Linked DNA regions of Syntrophobacter fumaroxidans MPOB. The protein of the gene in region 1 interacts with the protein of each later gene in a pairwise test. Links are inferred from orthologs where the notes say so. Each region holds a gene or a part of one and is shown in the gene's direction. Other genes may lie near its edges. The genes, in order: odhB and lpdA.

Region 1 (3,195 bases):
ATGGCCGACCTCTCCGTCGGCCGTTTCCGGGAAGTGCTGGACGACCCGGGCGAAAGCGAGGCTCCGGAACGCGTGCTCTTCTGCAGCGGAAAGATTTACTACGACTTGGTCGGGAAACGGGACGAGGCTCGAACCGGACGCATTCCGATCATCAGGATCGAGCAGTTCCATCCGTTTCCGGAACGGCTGCTCGAGGAAATTGCCGCAAAACGTTCCCGTGCCGGGGAATGGGTTTGGGTCCAGGAGGAGCCCCGGAACATGGGGGGCTGGGGATTCGTGGGGCCCAGGCTGGAGGCGCTCACCGGCCGAGAGGTCGGCTTCATCGGCAGGAAGGCCGCCGCGAGTCCCGCGACAGGCTCTCACCGCGCTCACCTCGCCGAGCAGGAAGCCATTCTCAGGGAGGCGCTCAAGCTCTAGTGCCGCGAACCGCCGTATTACCGTGTGGGGGTCGGGACGATGACCTCATACGAAGTTACCTAGAAAATAGACTCCCTCGGAAGTCTGTTTTCATGCTTCGCGGGTGTCGCAGGGGGCATGGATAATTGCGTTCAAGATGGATTTTTCAAGCACAAAAGAGCGGGGGAATGATTCCCCCGCACCCCTCAAGTTTCGGCCACACGCGCAAGCGCGTGAGGCCGAGCGCTCGGCGCTGTCGGCGATTGGCCGAAGGCCGCCGCCGCAGCGCCACACGGAGCCGCGAAGCGGCGAGGGGGTGTGGGGGATACGTCCCCCACGCTTTTAGAGTATCATTTTGAACGCACATCCGTATCAAAACGCAACGGGAACTCGGGAAAAGAATCCCTCCGCGCCTGGAGGGGCGGTTTTGCGCGAAGGCGCGCGAGGTCGGTCGGTGCGTGTTCTCCGCGGAATCCTTCGGTCATCCTGGAAACCGGGGAGTTTCCGATCCGTCAATCGTCTGCCAAACCAGTGAGGAGTGACCATGCAGATCGAGGTGAAAGTGCCCGAGGTCGGCGAATCCGTGCAGGAAGCCCTGCTCGTCCAGTGGTACAGGCGTGATGGCGACATGGTGCGCAAGGGCGAGATACTCTTTATTATCGAAACGGACAAAGTCACGCTGGAAGTCTCGGCAGACGCGGACGGGCTGCTGAAAATCCTGGTCCCGGAAGGACAGACGGTCCGCATCGGGACGGTGGTAGCGACAATCGATTCGGAGGCTCGCGAGGCGAAGCCCCTCCCCGCCCGGCAGCCGGAAGCGGAGAAAACCGGAGAGGTCGTCGAAAAGGCGGCGGAACGGGAGGCCGCGGCGGCACCGGTTCCCGTCTCGCCCGTCCGGGCGCCGTCGCCGCCCGGAGCCGGCACTGCGGAAGCCTCGCCCCGGCCGATCGTGTCCGAATCGGTGAAGGAGCTCCTCGCCGAGAGGGGGCTGGACGCCGCACAGATTACCCCAAGCGGCCCCGGGGGCAGGCTGACCCGGGGAGACGTCCTCGCGTTCCTCGATGAACGAGGGCAAGAAACGACGGGAAAACCGGATGAAAAGACCGTCACGGAACCCGCGGTCATGCCCGAGGCGCCCCGCCGGGTGCCGCCGCGGCGGCAGGTCGTTTTAGCCCCGGAGGAATTGACGGTCCGCAAGCCCATGACCCCGATTCGCCGAAGAATCGCGGACCATATGCTCCAGGCGCGCCTGAACACCGCCATGCTCACCACATTCAACGAAATCGACATGAGCAGGCTCCAGGAAATAAGGAAACAGTTCCGCGATCTTTTTCAGAAGAAGCACTCGGTGTCCCTGGGGATCATGTCGTTCTTCCTCAAGGCTGCCGCGGTCGCGCTCAAGGAACTGCCCGAGCTGAACGCATTCATCGAAGGCCACGAAATCGTCTATCACAACTACATCCACATCGGCGTCGCGGTCGGCGCTGAACGCGGGCTGGTGGTTCCGGTCATCCGCGATGTGGACAAGCTCGGTTTTGCGGACCTGGAAAAGGCCATTCTCGACCATGTGCGCAAGATCAGGGAGAACCGGCTGGAAATGTCGGACCTGGAAGGGGGCACCTTCACGATCAGCAACGGCGGCGTATACGGGTCGCTCATGAGCACTCCCATACTGAACAGCCCTCAGAGCGGCATTCTCGGCCTGCACAAGATCGAGGACCGCCCGGTGGTCGTGGACGGCCGGATTGTCGTTCGTCCCATGATGTACGTGGCGCTGAGCTACGATCACAGGATCGTGGACGGAAGGGAAGCCGTCACGTTCCTGAAGCGGATCAAGGAATGCATCGAAAATCCGGAACGGATCATGGTGGAGATATAAGGTGGCGGGAGACGGGAAATACGATGTGATCGTCATCGGGTCGGGGCCCGGCGGATACGTCGCCTGCCTGCGCGCCGCGGAGCTCGGCCTCAGGGCGGCGTGCGTGGAAAAGAGCGACCGGGTCGGCGGCGCGTGTCTCAACGTGGGCTGCATTCCCAGCAAGGCGCTCCTCGAATCGAGCCGGTACTACACCCTCGCGAGAAAACGATTCCAGGAACACGGCATCGTGCTCGACGACCAGGTGCTCGATCTGCCCGTCATGATGGCCAGAAAGTCGGAGGTGGTCCGCGGTCTCGTGGAGAATGTCCGCAAGCTCCTGGAGAATGCGGGTGTGGCGCTCATCCGGGGAACTGCCCGGCTCGCGGGGGAACACCGCGTCGAGGTGACCCGTGACGGCGAAAAGACGATGCTCGAGGCCGATGCCGTCGTGCTCGCCACCGGCGGCGAGCCGGTCCCGGTGCCCTCCCTTCCCTTCGACGGCTGCAGGATCGTGAGCTCCACGGAAGCCCTTGATTTCGATCGGGTCCCGGAGCACCTGGCGGTGGTCGGGGGCGGCACTATCGGCTTGGAGCTCGGTTCCGTATGGAGCCGCCTGGGGGCTCGGGTCACCGTCATCGAAATGATGCCGGGCATCGCGGCCGTCGCAGACGGCCAGGTGTCGCGGACGCTCGAGCGTCTGCTCGGCCGGCAGGGACTCGAGTTTCGCCTGCGCACGAAGGTGACCGGGGCTGAAGTTACGGACGAACAGGTGGTCCTGACGCTCGACGCGGACGGCAAGGAGGATCGCATCGCCTGCGACCGGGTACTGGTTGCGGTTGGGAGAAAACCGTTCACCGGGGGCCTCGGCCTGGAGGCACTCGGCATCGGCACGGACCCGAGGACCGGGCATGTGCTGGTGGACGAACGGTATCGCACCGGCG
Region 2 (3,129 bases), 1.1 Mb from region 1 along the record:
TCTTGCCCGGGCGTGGGCGGAGATTCCGCACGTGTCCCACCAGGACGTTGCCGACATCACCGAGCTCGATGCCTTCCGCCGAAAACACAAGGCGGAAATCCGCGAAGCGGGCGGAGCCCTCAACATGATCGTATTCGTGCTCAAAGCCGCCGTCGCCGCGCTCAAAGCCTTTCCCGGCTTCAACGCGAGCATCGATCCGGAACGGGAGGAAATCGTCTTCAAGCGTTACTACAACATCGGCGTGGCCGTGGACACGGACCGGGGGCTCATCGTGCCGGTGATCCGGGATGTCGACCGGAAAAGCGTCCGGGAGCTGGCCGTGGAGCTCCTCGACGTGGCGGAGCGGACCCGTCGGGGTAAGGCGGAGCGCGAGGAGATGACCGGGGGCACCTTCACCCTGACGAACATCGGCGCTCTCGGCGGGACGGCTTTCACTCCCATCATCAACCATCCCCAGTCGGCGATCCTCGGAATGGGACAGGCGAGGCTGCAGCCGGTGGTGCGCGGCGACCTGGAACGCCATGAGATTGTGCCGAGGCTGCTGCTGCCCCTGATCGTCGCTTTCGATCACCGGATCGTGGACGGCGCGGACGCCGCGCGTTTCCTGGGGATGATCATCGAGGCGCTGGAGAACCCCGAAGAACTGTTGCTGGTGATCTAGCGGGCGAGGGGCAGGCGGGCCCCTCCGGCCTCCGGGTGTCCGGATGCCGGGCGAGGGATCGACCATGCCGGTCCGGGCTTCAGGTCTGCCGGCTGCAGGCCGCTTCGGGGCCGTCCGCATGAGCGGATGCAAGCCTCGACTGAGGCTCGAGCAACTCGATCATTGTGGATGCACCGCTCTTTCCGGTCACCCGACCGGGGGGTGGAAGGTTGTTTCGGGGCCGCTCGGTTCGCGGATGCGATGGAGAAGATAGTTCATGGTAATGGGAGAGTTCACTCAGGAAACGGATGTTCTGGTGATCGGCGCGGGACCGGGCGGATACGCCGCGGCGTTTCGGGCCGCCGACCTGGGGCTGGACGTGACGATGGTCGACACGGGCGACCGGCCCGGAGGCGTCTGCCTGTTTCGGGGCTGCATTCCTTCCAAGACGCTGCTTTACGTAACGGAGCTCCTGTACGACGTCGGTCGTGCGGCGGACATGGGGATCAGCCTGGGAGAACCGAAAATCGACCTGCCAAGGCTGCGGGAGTGGAAGAAGCAGGTCGTGGACAAGCTGGCCGGCGGCCTCGTGGAGCTTTGCCGAAGCCGGGGGGTGCAGTTCCTCCGGGGGCGCGCCGTGTTCGAGTCGTCGAGCTATGCGCGATTGCTGGAGGCGGAGATCAGCCGCATCAAGTTCAAGCATGCCGTCATCGCCACGGGCTCGCACGCCCGTTCCATCGCGGGAGCCGAATTCCGTGACGGCGGGCGAATCATGGATTCCACGGGCGCACTGGAGCTCACGGACATTCCGAAACGGCTGCTGGTGGTCGGAGGAGGGTATGTCGGCGTGGAGCTCGGATCGGTCTACGCTTCTCTGGGCAGCCGCGTGACCATGGTGGAAGCGGGTGAGCGCCTGATGGCGGGGGCCGACCAGGACCTGACGGCATTCCTGAGTCGCCGCTTGAGCGGTTTGTTCGAAGCCGTTCACGTGGACACTCGGATACAATCCCTTCGTGAATTCGACGACTGGGTGGAAGTGGAGTTGGAAGGCAAGGTCGACCAGCCTGCTCAGAGCTTCGACCGCGTGCTGATCGCCGTCGGGCGGGAGCCGAATTCCGGCGGTATCGGGCTTGAGAAAACCGGGGTCGAGGTGAACGAGCACGGCTTCATCGTGGTGGACGAACAGCGGCGGACAACCGACGGGAAAATCTATGCCGTTGGAGACGTGGCGGGGGGCGTCATGCTGGCCCACAAGGCCATGCACGAAGGCAAGGTTGCGGCGGAAGCGATCGCCGGGCAAAAGTCCGCATTCGACTACCAGGCCATTCCCGCGGTGGTCTATGCCGATCCCCAGTTGGCGTGGGTCGGGTTGACCGAGGAACAGGCGAGACGCGAGAATCGTCCCGTAAAGGTTTCCCGGTTCCCCTGGTCGGCTTCGGGCCGGGCCGCGACCATGGGGGTCCCGAGAGGCATGACCAAAGTGATCGTCGACCCCGACACGCAACGGGTCCTGGGGGTCGGCATCGTGGGCCGGGAAGCCGGCGAGATGATCGCCGAGGCGGTTCTTGCCCTGGAAATGGGAGCCCTTGCCGAAGACCTTGCCCTGAGCATGCATCCTCATCCGACGCTTTCGGAAAGCGAAGAGGAGGCAGCGGAGGCTTTCCTCGGGACCTCGACTCACATTCTGCCGCAGCGCAGATGATGGCGGCGGCTCGTTGCGGTCCGCGGAAACGAGGGCGGCAGCTTTCGCGCTTCGTTGTGAGCGTCCTGCTCACGTCCGTTTGCCGGAATAAAACATCGCGGCTTTCATTTTTTCAATGACCCGTTGGCCTATGCTTGGTCAAGGAGTGAACGTGAACGATCGGGACAGGGGCATTCCAATCCGGAAAACCGGATGCGCGCCGAACGGGCGGCCGGCGAAGCCCCCCCGCCCCTCCTGGCTGAGGGTCAGGATGCCGCACGGAAAGGCCTTCGAGGACCTCAAACGACTGATGCGCCTGAAAGCCCTCCACACCGTGTGCGAGGAGGCCGTTTGCCCGAACATGGCGGAGTGCTGGGGCGGCGGCACGGCCACGTTCCTGATACTGGGCAAAATCTGCACGCGAAGCTGCCGGTTCTGTGCGGTCCGGACGGGAAATCCGGCCCCTCTCTCCATGGATGACCGTGAACCCTTTGAAGTGGCGGAAGCGGCCGCTGCGATGCATTTGCGCCACGTGGTGATCACCTCGGTCTCCCGGGACGACCTCGATGACGGGGGCGCCGCCCGGTTCGCCGAAACCATCCGGAGTGTCCACGGGCGGGTTCGAGGGTGTACGGTCGAGGTGCTCGTTCCCGATTTCGGAGGAGACGTCGAAGCGTTGCGCAAGGTGGTCGACGCCCGCCCGGAAATCCTCGGGCACAACATCGAGACGGTTGAACGGCTGTACGGTTCGGTGCGGCCGCAGGCCGTGTACGGGAGATCCCTCGCGCTGCTGCGGAATGTGAAAAAG

What was found.
Region 2: the proteins of odhB (region 1) and lpdA interact in binary tests that used the Escherichia coli proteins (3 or more experiments, as listed by UniProt). The link is inferred for Syntrophobacter fumaroxidans MPOB from one-to-one orthologs.

Annotation. Positions count from the first base shown.
Region 1 is NC_008554.1:4,345,475-4,348,669, forward strand. What follows is about bases 228-3,107. They hold odhB (2-oxoglutarate dehydrogenase complex dihydrolipoyllysine-residue succinyltransferase), read left to right. Parts: upstream 228-940; coding sequence 941-2,275; downstream 2,276-3,107. Other genes in these bases: SFUM_RS18320 (2-oxoglutarate dehydrogenase E1 component), read left to right, coding at 228-417; lpdA (dihydrolipoyl dehydrogenase), read left to right, coding at 2,277-3,107. In the rest of the region: more of SFUM_RS18320, read left to right, coding at 1-227; more of lpdA, read left to right, coding at 3,108-3,195. UniProt on the Escherichia coli protein: E2 component of the 2-oxoglutarate dehydrogenase (OGDH) complex which catalyzes the second step in the conversion of 2-oxoglutarate to succinyl-CoA and CO(2).
Region 2 is NC_008554.1:3,271,275-3,274,403, reverse strand. Bases 316-3,129 are described here. They hold lpdA (dihydrolipoyl dehydrogenase), read left to right. Parts: upstream 316-917; coding sequence 918-2,342; downstream 2,343-3,129. Other genes in these bases: lipA (lipoyl synthase), read left to right, coding at 2,521-3,129; SFUM_RS13725 (dihydrolipoamide acetyltransferase family protein), read left to right, coding at 316-661. In the rest of the region: more of SFUM_RS13725, read left to right, coding at 1-315. UniProt on the Escherichia coli protein: Lipoamide dehydrogenase is a component of the glycine cleavage system as well as of the alpha-ketoacid dehydrogenase complexes.